4 regions of the Desulfobacter sp. UBA2225 genome follow, and region 3 is predicted to be linked to each of the others. Evidence: predicted binding sites of a transcription regulator. Region 3 holds the regulator's gene; each other region holds the start of a gene.
The links. The regulator sigma-54, encoded in region 3, starts transcription at its own class of promoters, with help from an activator protein. The targets are predictions, from matches to a motif close to TNTGGCACANTTTCTGCTNT.
Positions count from the first base shown of each region.

Region 1: B3D59_RS10785 (DUF6515 family protein) is a predicted target of sigma-54. The motif match lies at 2,332-2,351, and genes of this name have one in related genera.
Region 2: B3D59_RS18320 (prepilin-type N-terminal cleavage/methylation domain-containing protein) is a predicted target of sigma-54. The motif match lies at 2,200-2,219, and genes of this name have one in related genera.
Region 4: flgN (flagellar export chaperone FlgN) is a predicted target of sigma-54. The motif match lies at 1,542-1,561, and genes of this name have one in related genera.

Region 1 is NZ_DDYV01000214.1:1,376-4,886, reverse strand. It holds gene nikC (nickel transporter permease) at 1-595, shown strand, start outside; gene B3D59_RS10795 (ABC transporter ATP-binding protein) at 595-1,482, shown strand; gene B3D59_RS10790 (ABC transporter ATP-binding protein) at 1,469-2,245, shown strand; gene B3D59_RS10785 (DUF6515 family protein) at 2,450-3,073, shown strand; gene B3D59_RS10780 (purine-nucleoside phosphorylase) at 3,073-3,511, shown strand, end outside.
Region 2 is NZ_DDYV01000171.1:5,546-9,056, reverse strand. It holds gene B3D59_RS08755 (ABC transporter ATP-binding protein) at 1-517, opposite strand, end outside; gene B3D59_RS08750 (tetratricopeptide repeat protein) at 532-1,455, opposite strand; gene B3D59_RS18320 (prepilin-type N-terminal cleavage/methylation domain-containing protein) at 1,739-2,128, opposite strand; gene B3D59_RS08740 (sigma-54-dependent transcriptional regulator) at 2,371-3,511, opposite strand, start outside.
Region 3 is NZ_DDYV01000204.1:5,805-9,315, forward strand. It holds gene B3D59_RS10270 (LptA/OstA family protein) at 1-554, shown strand, start outside; gene lptC (LPS export ABC transporter periplasmic protein LptC) at 1-31, shown strand, start outside; gene lptB (LPS export ABC transporter ATP-binding protein) at 555-1,277, shown strand; gene rpoN (RNA polymerase factor sigma-54) at 1,280-2,722, shown strand; gene hpf (ribosome hibernation-promoting factor, HPF/YfiA family) at 2,736-3,269, shown strand; gene B3D59_RS10290 (PTS sugar transporter subunit IIA) at 3,284-3,511, shown strand, end outside.
Region 4 is NZ_DDYV01000106.1:16,417-19,927, forward strand. It holds gene B3D59_RS05785 (flagellar protein FlaG) at 1-70, shown strand, start outside; gene fliW (flagellar assembly protein FliW) at 81-506, opposite strand; gene csrA (carbon storage regulator CsrA) at 513-764, opposite strand; gene flgN (flagellar export chaperone FlgN) at 927-1,430, opposite strand; gene B3D59_RS05805 (rod-binding protein) at 1,594-1,902, opposite strand; gene B3D59_RS05810 (flagellar basal body P-ring protein FlgI) at 1,924-2,949, opposite strand; gene B3D59_RS05815 (flagellar basal body L-ring protein FlgH) at 2,977-3,511, opposite strand, start outside.

The sequences.
Region 1 (3,511 bases), on a different contig from region 3:
CATCATCAGCCTTGTGGCCATCATTGCTGCCCCTGTGGGAATCCTTGTGGGTACGGTTGCAGGGTATTTCGGCGGGATCGTTGACACGGTGCTCATGCGCATCACAGATATTTTCCTGGCCTTTCCCAAGCTTATCCTGGCCCTGGCTTTTGTTTCCGCTCTGGGGCCCGGCATTGAAAACGCCGTCATTGCCATCTCCATTACCTCCTGGCCCCCTTACGCCCGAATCGCCCGGGCAGAGACCATCACCATAAGAAATTGCGATTTCATAAAAGCCGTCAGGCTGCAGGGCGCAGGTGCGCTAAGGATTATTACCGGCCATATTATGCCCCTTTGTCTGCCTTCTCTGATTATCCGGGTTACCCTGGATATGGCAGGGATTATTCTGACGGCTGCAGGACTGGGGTTTCTGGGTCTGGGTGCCCAGCCGCCCACTCCGGAATGGGGGGCCATGACTGCCGGCGGAAGAACGTACATCATCGACCACTGGTGGTTGATCTCCATGCCCGGGACCGCCATCTTTATTGTCAGCCTTGCATTCAACCTTCTGGGGGACGGGCTTCGTGAAGTTCTTGATCCAAGGAGTGACAACTGATGACCGGCAACACGTCACTGCTCACGGTAAAGGATCTGTCCGTGGTCTTTCCGTCTTTTAAGGGGGATGTCTGTGCGGTCAACAACATCAGCTTTTCCATGGGTAGGGAAAAATTAGGTATTGTGGGAGAGTCCGGTTCGGGAAAATCCGTAACCGGCCGGGCCGTACTGCGTCTGCTGCCGCCCTATGCCAGGGTCAGGGCATCTGAAATCTCTTTGAGGGGGAAAAACCTGCTGGATTTTTCCGAAAAACAGATGAGAAAAATCAGGGGTATGGAGATCTCCATGGTCATGCAGGATCCCAAGTACTCCCTGAATCCGGTAAGAACCGTGGGGGAGCAGATACGCGAGGCCTATACCATCCATCATAAAGCCGGGAAAAAGCAGGCCCGCCAAAAAGCCTTGGATATGCTCAACGCGGTCAGGATCAGAAATCCGGAGCAGGTCTACGACCTTTATCCCCATGAGGTGTCCGGGGGTATGGGCCAGAGAATCATGATTGCCATGATGCTTATTCCCGAACCCAGTCTGCTCATCGCCGATGAACCCACTTCCGCCCTTGACGTTACGGTGCAGCTTCAGGTCCTTGCCATCCTTGATGATCTGGTCAGTGAACGGGGCATGGGCCTTATGTTTATCTCTCATGATCTTGAGCTTGTCGCCTCGTTCTGCGACAGGGTGATCATTATGTACGGCGGACAAATCATGGAAGTGCTGGACGCGGGTAATCTTCATAAATCAAATCATCCTTACACAAAGGGATTACTTTCTTGCCTGCCTAAAATAGACGGCACCCAGGATCGTCTGCCCATACTTGTCCGGGATGACGCCTGGCTTAAGGCTGTGCCAGGACCCTTTAGCGGGGGGCTGCGTTATGATCGCCGTTGAGAATCTCAATGTTTGTTTCGGCCATGGCCAGGCCCGAAACCATGCGGTAAGGGATGTCAATTTTACCGTGGAAAAGGGCGAAAGTTTCGGCCTGGTCGGAGAGTCTGGATCAGGCAAATCAACGGTTCTCAATTGTATATCTGGACTGTTGACCCACTGGACAGGGCGTATGGAAATTGACGGCGTCAGGTTGAAGCAAAAAAGGAACATCGCGTTTTGCCGTAAAGTTCAGATGGTTTTCCAAGACCCCTATGGGTCGCTTCATCCCAGGCATACCATTGACCGGACACTCAAGGAACCTGTGAAGATAAACCGTCTTGGGGGTGCCAACCACCGCGTGGCGCGTGTGCTTGACGAGGTGGGGCTGGGGGCTAAATTCAGGTTTCGTTTTCCCCACCAGCTTTCCGGAGGGCAGCGTCAGCGGGTGGCTTTGGCCCGGGCCCTTATCCTCGATCCTGAAGTGATTCTGCTTGATGAACCCACCTCTGCCCTTGATGTCTCCATCCAGGCCGAGGTGCTTAATCTGCTCCAGGATCTTAGAAGGGAAAAACAATTGACCTATATCCTTGTCAGCCATGACCTTGCCGTGGTCTCCCATATGTGTGATACGCTTCTGGTGATGAACCGCGGCAAAGCTGTTGAAACCATTTCCCGCAGTCAGCTTAAAAGCGGTGTGATCAAAGAAAAGTACACAAAGCAGCTTCTTGTGGCCGGCAAGGGATATGATCGAACCGCCATTGATCTATTCCAGGATTTCAGATGATACCCAATGCCGCTATTTTGGAGACTGCATTGTCCCAAAAATTATGATAACATAAGTAGAAGTGTTTGATGTTGTAAGTATTTTTATGTGGTACACTTTTTGCTTTTGTTTGTGCGAACGCGCTGACATACGTTTAATGCATGGACGCGTTACCGGAATCCAAAGATTAATGTTTAATCTGAAGGGGTTAATCAGGAGGATAAAATGAAAAACAGATATTTGAAGTTTTCAACCCTAATCATGCTTGTTTGTTTTGGTTTAACCACCGTCCTGCCGGCTGTGGCCCTGGCAGGGCCGAAACACGGTCCGATTTTTAAACATGTTCCGCCAGGCGGCCAAAAGGTCAGGCACAGGGGAGATGACTATTTCTTTCACAGGGGCCTATTTTACAGGCATGGACCTAAAGGGTATTTTTGGGTGCGTCCGCCGCTGGGTATCATTGCCTACAGTCTTCCGGTGGCTGCTGTCACGGTGCTGATCGGGGGATTAACCTATTATGTATATGACAATGTCTATTATAGAAGAGTGCCTGCCGGATATCAGGTGGTACAAGTTCCCACCCAGACGACGACCATTGTGCACACCCCTCCTGCCGTACCGATGAATCCGGCGGATTCCGGTACCCAGGTCGTGGTAATGTCCAAAATTCTTAATGTTCGGTCCGGTCCGGGAATCAATCATGCCGTTTTGACCCAGACTTATATGGGCAATGTTCTGATTATCCAGGGCAGTGCGTCTGACTGGTATTATGTCCGGCTTCCTGATAATACCTATGGCTGGGTCATGAAAGCGTTTGTGACTATGCCCGACAACGGAGCCCAGGGGTAATGGTGTTTGTCAATAAAGTTCAGGAATGTGCACGATTTATACAGGCGCGCATGCAGGTGCGGCCTGTTGCCGGTATGATTACCGGAACAGGCCTTTCCGATACCTTGACCGACCTGCAGATCCACCAGGTGTTCCCCTATGCCGGACTGCCCCATTTCCCCCAGGCCACGGTGGAGAGCCACAAGGGGTGTCTTGTTCAGGGCAGTCTTAACGGCAGGGATATCCTGGTTTTCCAGGGCCGGATACATCTGTATGAGGGGTATTCCCCGGAGCTTGTCACGTTTCCGGTAAGGCTGCTTCAGGCCCTTGAGGTGCCGATGCTCATCCTTACCAATGCAGCCGGCGGCATCAACCTGAACTTCAGGGCCGGAGACATTATGCTCATCCGGGATCATATCAACCTTACCGGGAAAAATCCCCTTGCAGGTCCGCACGAGG
Region 2 (3,511 bases), on a different contig from region 3:
GGTCCAGGCCTGACATGGGTTCATCCAAAATCAGCAGTTTCGGATCATTGACCAGGGCCTGGGCAATACCGATGCGCTGGAGCATGCCCCGGGAAAATTTGCGCAGCTGGGTATCCCCGGCATGGGTCAGCCCCACAAGATCCAGCAAATAGCCGACCTTTTTTTTGCGTTCAGTGCCCGTCATATCAAACAGGCTGGCATAAAAATCAAGGGCCTCGGCACCCGTAAGATATGCGTAAAAATAGGGTTGCTCCGGCAAATATCCGATCATGGCCCGGCTGATTCTATCCTTTGCAGAACACCCCCAAAAAGAGATCTCCCCTTTGTCCGGACGGATCAGGCCGAGCATCAGCTTGAATGTCGTCGTCTTGCCGGCGCCGTTGCCGCCTAAGTAGCCAAACACTTCATTGTCCAGGATCTGAAAATTCAAATCATTGAGCACCTGTTTTTTTCCCAGCCAGCCGTTGGAAAAACTTTTGGTTAATCCTTTAATATCAATTGCGATTGAATCTGTCACAGGTATCTTCCTTTTCAGTTTTCTTCCGGAACCCGCATGGGCAAAGGCAAGTCATCTGCCCGGGGCTGTTCTTTTTTCTTGATATGCACTTCCAAATCTTCTTCAGGTATTGTGTTCTCAATCGTCCGGCTCTCTTTGGAAATATAATAGGTCCCGCCCCTGGGATCAACCGGCATGTCGGGAATAATACCAGCAGTAAGCAGTTCCTCTATGGATGCCGGATACTTCTGAAACTTGAGGTAAAAAGCCTCAACCCCCTGTTTAAGTATCTTCATATTGGCCCGATGGATCACCTGATGAAGCCGTTCGACCAAACGCTCTTTCAAATCCTGTTTTTCTGTGGCTTTGATCATCTCTTGTAAAAAAGTAACAGCGACTTCAGGAGAATCAGCATTGGCATAAAGCCTGGCCACCAGACGTGGCAAATATGCAGGGCTTTGGGGAAATTTTACAGCCTGCTCCAGATAGTGAGCAGCAGTGAGATAATCATCTTTATGATACATATAATCATAGGCAAGGAAGAAAGGGAAATACCAGTACCGGGGATCATTCCGGGAAACATTTTTCATCCCTTTTTTAAGCAGCGCAATACTTTTGTCTACCTCCCCCACTTCAGCGGCCAAAACGATTCCGCCAAATTCATAGGGGTATTGATACAACGGATCCAGCGTGGTTACCACATCCAGGAGATGGGCCAGCCACGTATAGTTGCGATCCGTTCGGATCTGTCCGCCAAAATACCCGATCGCCTTGATCCAGAGCAGATCCGAAAGCATCTCATCATACCCCAGCGCCGCCCCTTTTAAGAAGGTCCCCGACGGCAAATATAAAAATGACTCAACCGCCTGCCTGGGATACTTTTTATCAAGTGTTTGAATTGAAAAAAAAAGCGACAGAGTTAAAAGGATAAAAAGACTAATTCGGAGTATACGATACATAATTATTAGCTTTAGCATGCTGATTTTTATGGCAAATTATGTAAAAATTGTCAACGACAATATATTATGTATCCCGAATTTGGCAAACAAAAAAGAGGGGCCCCCAAGAGCCCCCCTTTAATTTCCGAGATCAGAATTCTAATTGATAATTAACTATTGTGTCCCCAGAATTCCCTTGTCCCCAGAATTCCCTTGTCCCCAGAATTCCCTCGGGTCAGAATTCTATTTGATAATTAACTATCGTGTTTCCCGAATTCAGCAGTACTAATTTATGAGTGACATGTTATGGTGCTGCAACTGTCAGCGTACCATCTTGGTTAATTGTAGCGGTATCTGTAGTCAGAGCCCAGGTAGCAAGGCCCTGGCTTGAAATTACATAATTGCTTACGTCCGTAAAAGCGACAGAAGTTGTTACGCCAGCGGATGGCGTATAACCGGCACCTTGCAAAGCGGCAAGATCCATTGCGGCCAAAGCTGGTGTATCGGCAATCAAAGTGACAGATGCGGTATATGCATTTTTGACATCACTGTTGATGGTTGCAACCCACGCTCTCTTTCTGTAAGCACTGAATTGCGGAATGGCAATGGCAGCCAGGATACCAATGATGGCCACAACAATCATCAGTTCGATCAGGGTAAAGCCTTTCTGGTTGTTTCTGATAAGTTTTGTCATTTTTTTACTCTCCTTTTTTTAGGTTAAATGATGTGACAAACTTTTTTTTATTTTCATTAATGACAATGATTAATGCAACAGCAGTGCCAGAACAAAAAAAACTTATATTTATTTACAACTGCTTAATTTAAAAAGGATTTATTTTAACGAACCCAAATACCATCAGACATTAAAAACGATTTTTCGCTGAAATTTAACAAAAAAGGTGATCCGATTGACAAAAAATGTCAACCCTGACTCCCTTACTCCGCATCACCATCCCCGGATTCGTTTTTGTCCGGCATGGTTTTATCCAGGCGATACCTGAAAGATCTTAAGCTTAAATTTAAAAGCTCTGCTGCCTTGCTTTTATTACCCTGGCAAACTTCCATGGCTTTTTTGACATATGCGCCTTCAATGTCGGACATGATCTTGTCCAGATCCACACCGGATACCACATCTTCCAGGTCATAGCGATTATTCTGAATGCCCTCTATCCAGCGCCGACGTTTATGCGAGGAGATGGTCAGGCTTTCGGGCAGAATGATATTGGTTGAAGAGAGTGCGACAGAGCGCTCGATCAGGTTTTCAAGCTCCCTGACATTGCCGGGGAAGGAATACTGGTTCAAAAAATCAATGGCATAGGACGACAGCTTTACGATATCCTTGCCCAATTTTTTCGAGTATTTCTCAACGAAATGGGCGGCCAGTAATTCAACATCCCCTTTTCTATCCCGCAGCGGCGGCACCTTGATGGGTATGACGTTAAGCCGGAAAAAGAGATCTTCCCTGAAATTGCCGTCGATGACCTCCTGCTCCAGCTTTTTATTGGTAGCAGAGATAATCCTTACATTCACGTCAATTTCCCGGGTGCCGCCCACGGGCTTGAACCGGGTTTCCTGGACGGCACGCAAGAGTTTTACCTGCAGAAATGTGGAGAGTTCCCCGATTTCATCCAGAAAAATAGTGCCGGTATTGGCCGCCTCAAACAATCCCTGTTTGTCTGCCACAGCCCCTGTAAATGATCCTTTAACATGACCGAAAAATTCGCTCTCCATGAGCGTCTCCGGAATCCCGCCGCAGTTGACCACCACAAAGGGCTTATCTTTGCGCTCAGAGTTATCGTGGATGGCCCGGGCGATAAGCTCCTTGCCTGTCCCGCTTTCACCGGTGACCAGGACATTGGTCTTGGTGGGGCTGATCTGGCGGACCCGCTGGTAAATCGCCTGCATGCCCGGGCTGTTGCCGATGATACGGTTAAAATGCAGATGGCTTTTAAGTTCAGTTGACCGGTACGCCTTTTCCTGCTCCAGGGTCAAAAGGGCCAGGGACTTGGCAATGGTGGCGCAAAGTTCATCATTATCAAAGGGCTTGGGCACAAAATCGTAAGCCCCCTCGTTCATT
Region 3 (3,511 bases):
TGAAAATAGTCAGAATCCCAATAGCTTATAATATTTCTCTGATTTTGTTGCTGGTGCTGTCGACTCTTTTTGCACAGGTATCCTTTGCAGCCCAGGAGAAGGCACCTGCTGAGAAGAAACAGCCGCCGGCAGACCTGAAAATTACTTCGGATAAAATGGTCGCCGACAAAAACCAATCCATGGTGGAATTTATGGGAAACGTCAAAGCGGTTCGGGCGGACAGTGTGCTTTTAGCAAATTCGATCAAAGTATTTTTTCATACCTCAAAAACCAAAAAGGAAGACCAATCAAACGTCAAACGGATTCTTGCCACGGGGAATGTGGAATATACCGAAGGGGAGCGCAAAGCGTTCTCGGATCAGGCGGATTATGACACCACAGATGAAATACTGGTGCTCACAGGGGAAAAAGCCCGTCTGCTTACGGGAAAAAGCTGGATCTCCGGCAAAAAAATAACCCTGTTTAAGGCCCAGGACCGGGTGGTTGTGGAAAGCACCGAAAAAAACAGGGTTGAAGCATTTTTTGATGCCGAAGATCAGGATGGTTCTTTATAAATGAGCCGACTGGTACTGGAAAACCTCGTAAAGACCTATGGCGGTAAAACCGTCGTGAATCACGTCAGCCTGACCGTTGACCAGGGTCAGGTCACCGGGCTTCTAGGACCTAACGGTGCCGGAAAGACCACGACCTTTTATATGACCGTAGGCATGATCCGGCCGGACAAAGGCACGGTCCATCTTGACGGGGAGGATATAACCCGCTATCCCATGTATGTCAGGGCCAGAAAGGGCCTTGGTTACCTGCCCCAGGAGACCTCTATATTTAAAAAACTGACAGTCCGGGAAAATATAACGGCCATTCTGGAGGTTATTGACAAAAAAGTCGCGGACATCAACCGGAAAGCCGAAACACTGATGGAAGAACTTGGGATACTGGCCTTGGCCGGACAAAAGGCGACTTCCCTGTCCGGTGGAGAAAAGCGCCGTCTGGAAATTTCAAGGGTTCTTGCCACAGACCCCTTGTTCATCCTACTGGACGAGCCCTTTGCCGGCATTGATCCTTTGGCTGTTATTGATATCCAGCAAATCATATCCCAGCTTACCGACAAAGGCATCGGAATATTGATTTCCGATCATAATGTCAGGGAAACATTAGGCGTATGCAACACGGCTTATATTATGAGCCAGGGTATGGTTATGGAATCAGGCCCTCCGGAAAAAATTATTTCAAGCAAAGTAGCCAAACGCATTTACCTGGGAGACAATTTTAAACTTTAATCATGGAACTTGGATTACAACAAAGCCTTGCACTGACCCAGCAGCTGGTCATGACACCCCAGCTCCAACAGGCTATCAAACTGCTTCAGCTCTCCAGGCTTGAACTTGCCGAAATGATCCAGCAGGAAATGGAGCAAAATCCGGCGCTTGAAGAAATCTCCATTGATGAGGCCTCTGACAAAGCCATCACTGCCCAGGAAACCGAAACCCGGACAGAGGAAATAGAAGCCCCTGCCAAAGAAGTTACCATTGAAGAGCGGGTGCGCTCGGATACGGACTGGGAAAACTATATCAATGAATACAACTCCACCGGTAGAATCTACATGGAGTCTGAAAACAGTGAAGCGCTCAATTACGAATCATTTACATCCGAGAAACAAACCCTTGAAGCCCATTTAAAGTGGCAGTTGATGCTTTCGGATCTGCCGGACGAAGAGGAGCGACTGGGTCATGTCATCATCGGCAACCTGAACCGGGACGGATATTTATGCGCCGACGTAGAGGAGTTGGCCCAGAGTGCCGAGGCCGATATTCAAACCGTTGAAAAAGTGCTGGCTGTGCTCCAGACCTTTGACCCCCCCGGCGTGTGTGCCAGAAACCTGTGCGAAACGCTTTTGATTCAAGTCCGGCAACTGGGCATTGAAAACGATATCATCACCCGGATCATTACGGATCATCTCAAAAATCTTGAAAACAGAAACAGTAAAAAAATTGCCAAGGCCCTTAAAATTTCCGTTGAGGATGTGCGGGCTGCAGTAAAAATCATCCAGTTTCTTGAACCCAAGCCCGGCAGGAAATTTGCCACAGAGGAACCCGCCTACATCACCCCGGATATCTATGTTTACAAAGTCGGTGATGATTTTAAAATTGTTATGAACGATGACGGCCTTCCCAAATTAAAAATTTCAAGATTCTACAGGGAAGCCGTCGCCACCGGCAAAAAAATCCCCAAGGAGACCAAGACCTATCTTAATGAAAAGATGCAGTCCGCCTCCTGGCTGATAAAATCCATTCATCAACGCCAGAAAACCATCTATCTGGTCATGGAAAGCATCATCAAGTTTCAAAGGGATTTTTTTGAAAAGGGCATTGCCTATCTGCGGCCTTTGATTTTAAAAGATATTGCCGAAGATATTGAAATGCATGAGTCTACGATCAGCCGGGTGACCACAAACAAATACGCGTACACCCCCCAGGGACTATTTGAGTTGAAATATTTTTTCAACAGCTCCATAGAGCGGGGGGACGGACCTTCCATGGCATCGGCCAGCGTCAAGGAGAGAATAAGACAACTCATTGACAATGAAGATCCAAACGCACCCTTAAGTGACGATAAAATCGCCGCAATTCTGCAGGAATCAGATATTCAGATTGCCCGGCGAACCGTGGCAAAATACAGAAAAGTACTCAATATTCTGCCGTCCAACAAACGCAAACAATTATAGGGAGAGCTCATCTATGCAAGTCACCATCACGTTCAAACAGATAGAAGCATCCGATCCCCTGAAATCCTATGTAAATAAAAAGCTTAAACGGTTTGACAAGATGCTGGAGGGTCCGGCCGAGGCCAATGTTGTCTTAAGCGTTGAAAAAATAAGGCATATTGCCGAAATAACCTTAACCAGCGGGTCGCTTAACATCCATGCCAAGGAAGCGTCCGAAAGCATGTATGCCGCCATTGATATCCTGGCGGATAAAGTCAAAAGCCAGATCACAAAACACAAGGAAAAGATAAAGAAACACCTGTTGGGCAACAAGTCAAGCCTGACGGATACCCGTGAGTTCAGCATTGAGGAACCTTTGCCCGGGGACGTGGTTGATATTATTGAAGAACCCCTTGAAACAAAACCCATGGACATTGAGGATGCGGTGATTGAACTGGAGTCGGGCAAAAAATCTTTTTATGTATTCATTAATGCCCGCACACAAGAGGTCAATGTGATTTATAAACACAATAACGGGAAACTGGGACTAATTGCCCCCCAAGGATAGGATGGCCGGAGCCAATGAAAATCAGTGACATTCTAAAGCTGGACGCTATTATCGCAGACCTGAAAGCCAAAAACAAACCAGAGGCCATAAAAGAACTGTCCCAGGCTGTTTCTCCCGTGGCCGGAGCCGAAGTCGAAGATGTCGCAGCAGTCCTGATGGAACGCGAACATTTAGGGTCCACAGGCATCGGCGGCGGCATCGCCATTCCCCACGGCAAGTTGGAGACGGTGAAATCCATTGCT
Region 4 (3,511 bases), on a different contig from region 3:
AGAGGAAATTCTTGAGCTTCGTGAAAAAATGCAGGACTTAAGCGGCCTTCTTTTCAGTACGAATGTGTAATTTGATTTTTTTATTTCAAAAGCGGTTGCTGGTGTGAGTAGGGACTGCCCTGGAGGATCAGTTGCATCCCTTCTTTTCTTTCATTGTTAATCACAATAGGCGCCATAAAGTTCGCCGTCATATCTTCAGGCTTGCCCTGGGGAATAGTGATAATGACAAAACAGGTTAGCTCTTCCTTTCCAAATTCCCATTTAATCGTCTTATCAAAATCCTTAACAGAGAGTGTATAATCTGGATAGAAACGAAGGGGGTCCATGATCACAAAGCCCAGATTCGGGTCATCCACGCATTGAAACAGATAAAAAGGAGAGGTTTCCTTTTTATCAAGAACAACATATCGTTTCTGCTGCCTGAATCCGGGGATACCCTCCGGCATATTGATGATTTTATCATCATCAATATTCACTTCACCCAATTGCCTTGTATGAATCTTCATTACTTTTTATTCAGACTCCTTGTCCTTATTACTTATCAGTTTGGCTGCCTTTGCAATATCAATATTATCTGTTGTCCCCTGGGAGGAAAGGATATTCTCCTTTTGAATGGCGTCAAATACCTCCTGTCGCAGGACCGATATTTCCCGGGGCGCATCAATACCTAACCGAATGCTGTTTTTGCCGGTTTCAACCACCTTTACGATGATATCATTAGCAATGACGATACTCTCACCAACTTTTCGTGTTAGAATAAGCATAGGCTTAACAAATAATCCATCAGGCTGACATTAATATTTTTAGCCGTTGAATTCAAAAAGGACTTACAGACCGCCCCAAATGACTCTTAAATTCATCGCCGAACGTACCATTGTTATAATCATATGCAACGTCAGAGTCAACCTTTGTTCGCGCAGGTCGTGCTACACCTGGGCCATGAACAGACAGCTGTTCTTTCTTCCCTGGGTCACCATCCCATTGCCGGTGTATCGGGCCTGAGCAGCGTTGTTTCCGATTAACGCCATGATGTTATCCACAACGGACAGGTGCTTTTTAACCTGAATTTGATTAGATTTTATAAAATGGGCCACGATCTCTTTTTCTTTATCAATGGTTCGTTTGAGCTGTCTTATCTGGATTTTGTTTTTGTTGGGCAGCGGCAGAGCATCTACCAGTGCGCCCAGGGAAAAGGTATCCGTTTTTTTATCCATGCCGGGAAAATGATTTTGGCAGGCAACAAGAATATTGTTTCGCAATTCTTCTATTTTGCCGATAAGATCTTTTTTTGCTCTGGTTGTTTCCCATATCATGCCAATGTCAACGGTTCCGATAGCCTTTTTTTCAGCCTTTAATACCAGGTTCAGCTGCTGGTAGAAGGCAAGTTTTTCCTTAAGCAGCGTTTGGATACTATCGGCAGCTTTTTCCATATCCATTCTCCTTATCTTGTTTCTATCAACTGCAATATTGAATAGTTAAGAATATTCTCAATCCGTAAAACAAGGAAATATTTTCCGTTTTTCGTTTTGTGCAGATTTAAAAAAGCAACTATTATGCCATGATCCAATACAATCAAAATTTTTCAACAGGCTGTCAAACTGAGTCCTGAAGCTGCTGGTATAAAAACTCTTTGAAGCCGGTTACACGACGCCCCTGGGATAAATTTTCCGTAAGAAACTGGTCATGTAGGGACTGGTAGACGTCAGAGGCATTGCTTTCGGGGAAAAGACTGTCTCCGGGCAGGGTGTCCCGCATACGCTGCATCAAGGTATTGAGCATTAAAGCCTCAAACCCCTGGCAGGCTTTTTCAAGATCTTTTTCACGCTGGAGTTGCCGGGCCGTATTGGTCGTATTCTGGGTATCTGTAACAGGCGTCATAACCCCAGGCATTTGAATAGGCATAATTTTTCCCCTCTAATAACTCTAAAGTATCTCCAGACTGGCCTGTAGCGCCCCGGCCGCCTTGATACTTTCCAGAATACTGATCAGGTCCCTGGGCTGGACCCCTAAAGAGTTCAGTCCATTAACCAGTTCTCCGATGGTGGAGGTGCCGGGCAGCTCCATAATATACTGGGGGTTTTGTCCCTGGATCGTCACGTTCAGATCTCCATGGGCCACGGCCACATTTGAAATGGTCACCTCACTGCCGATAACCACCGTACCGGTTTTTTCATTGATCACAACCTTGGCAACGGTATCCGGAACCACAGAGAGCCCTTCCACATCGGCAATAAACTCGGCTACATGTTCCTGCTGCATGGATTCGGGCACGTTCAGACGGATGGAACCGGCATCAATAATCTTTGCAATCCCTTCCCCTAAAGCGGCATTGATGGTATCGCCCACCCGCCGGGCCGTGGTGAAATCCGGCCGGAACAGGGACAACGTCAATTGTTCTTTTCCTTCCAGACGAAATGGGATCTCGCGCTCCACTGTGGCTCCGTCGATAATCCGGGCCGTGAGAAGATGACTGCTCCGGTCGTTCATACCGGCGGGTATCGCAAGACTTACTGCACCCTGGGCAATGGCATAAACGTTACCGTTAACCCCTTTCATGGGCATCATTAAAAGGGTTCCGCCCTTAAGGCTTGTGGCATCACCTAACGACGAAACCGTGATGTCGATGCGGTCCCCGATCCGGGCAAAGGGCGGAATATTTGCCGTGGCCATGACGGCGGCCACATTCTTCACCTTGATCTGGCTTTTGTTAAAATGAAGATTCATTTTTTTAAGCATATTGGTCAAAGATTGGCGGGTGAATAGAATATTGTTCTTATCTCCTGTGCCGTTAAGCCCCACCACCAGACCGTATCCGGTGAGCTGATTGGAACGGACCCCCTGGATGGCGGCCATGTCCTTGATTCGGGTGGCCATGGCGGGCTCTGAGAGGGAAAGCAGACACAGCACGGCCCCTATACCGATGGTTGTTTTTTTCAACAGATTGTTCATGATGCCCACTCCTTTATCCCCCAAGGCTTACCAGGGCCAAATATTATCAATTATCCGCGTACCCCAGCCCGGTTTCTGTTTGTCGGCCAGGGCCCCCCTGCCGTAGTACTCAATGCGAGAGTCCGCTAACGAGGTGGATTCCACCCGATTGTCCGAATCAATGTCCTCGGGTCTGACAATTCCTGAGACCATGATGTACTGAACCTCATTATCCACTTTCATGGCCCTGCGCCCGAAAATGCTCAAGTTGCCGTTGGGCATCACCTCCGTAACCCGGGCCGCAATAGAGGCGGTTACCTGACCTGACCGGTCACTTGCGGCCTCCCCTTTGGTGGAATTTTCAAAACTGGTGTCAATGAGGTTGCCCCCATCAGAACCGCCGCCAAGATGTGTTACTTTTCCGAATGCATTCAATGTCGGCACCCCCACCGACATATTGGTTGCCCGCCCGCCCTCGGAATTTACCTCCATTTCCGAAGATGCGTTCTCCACAATATCCACGATGACCGTATCCCCGACATAAGCCGCCTTGGTGTCATCCAGCAGGAATCTGTTCTGCGCC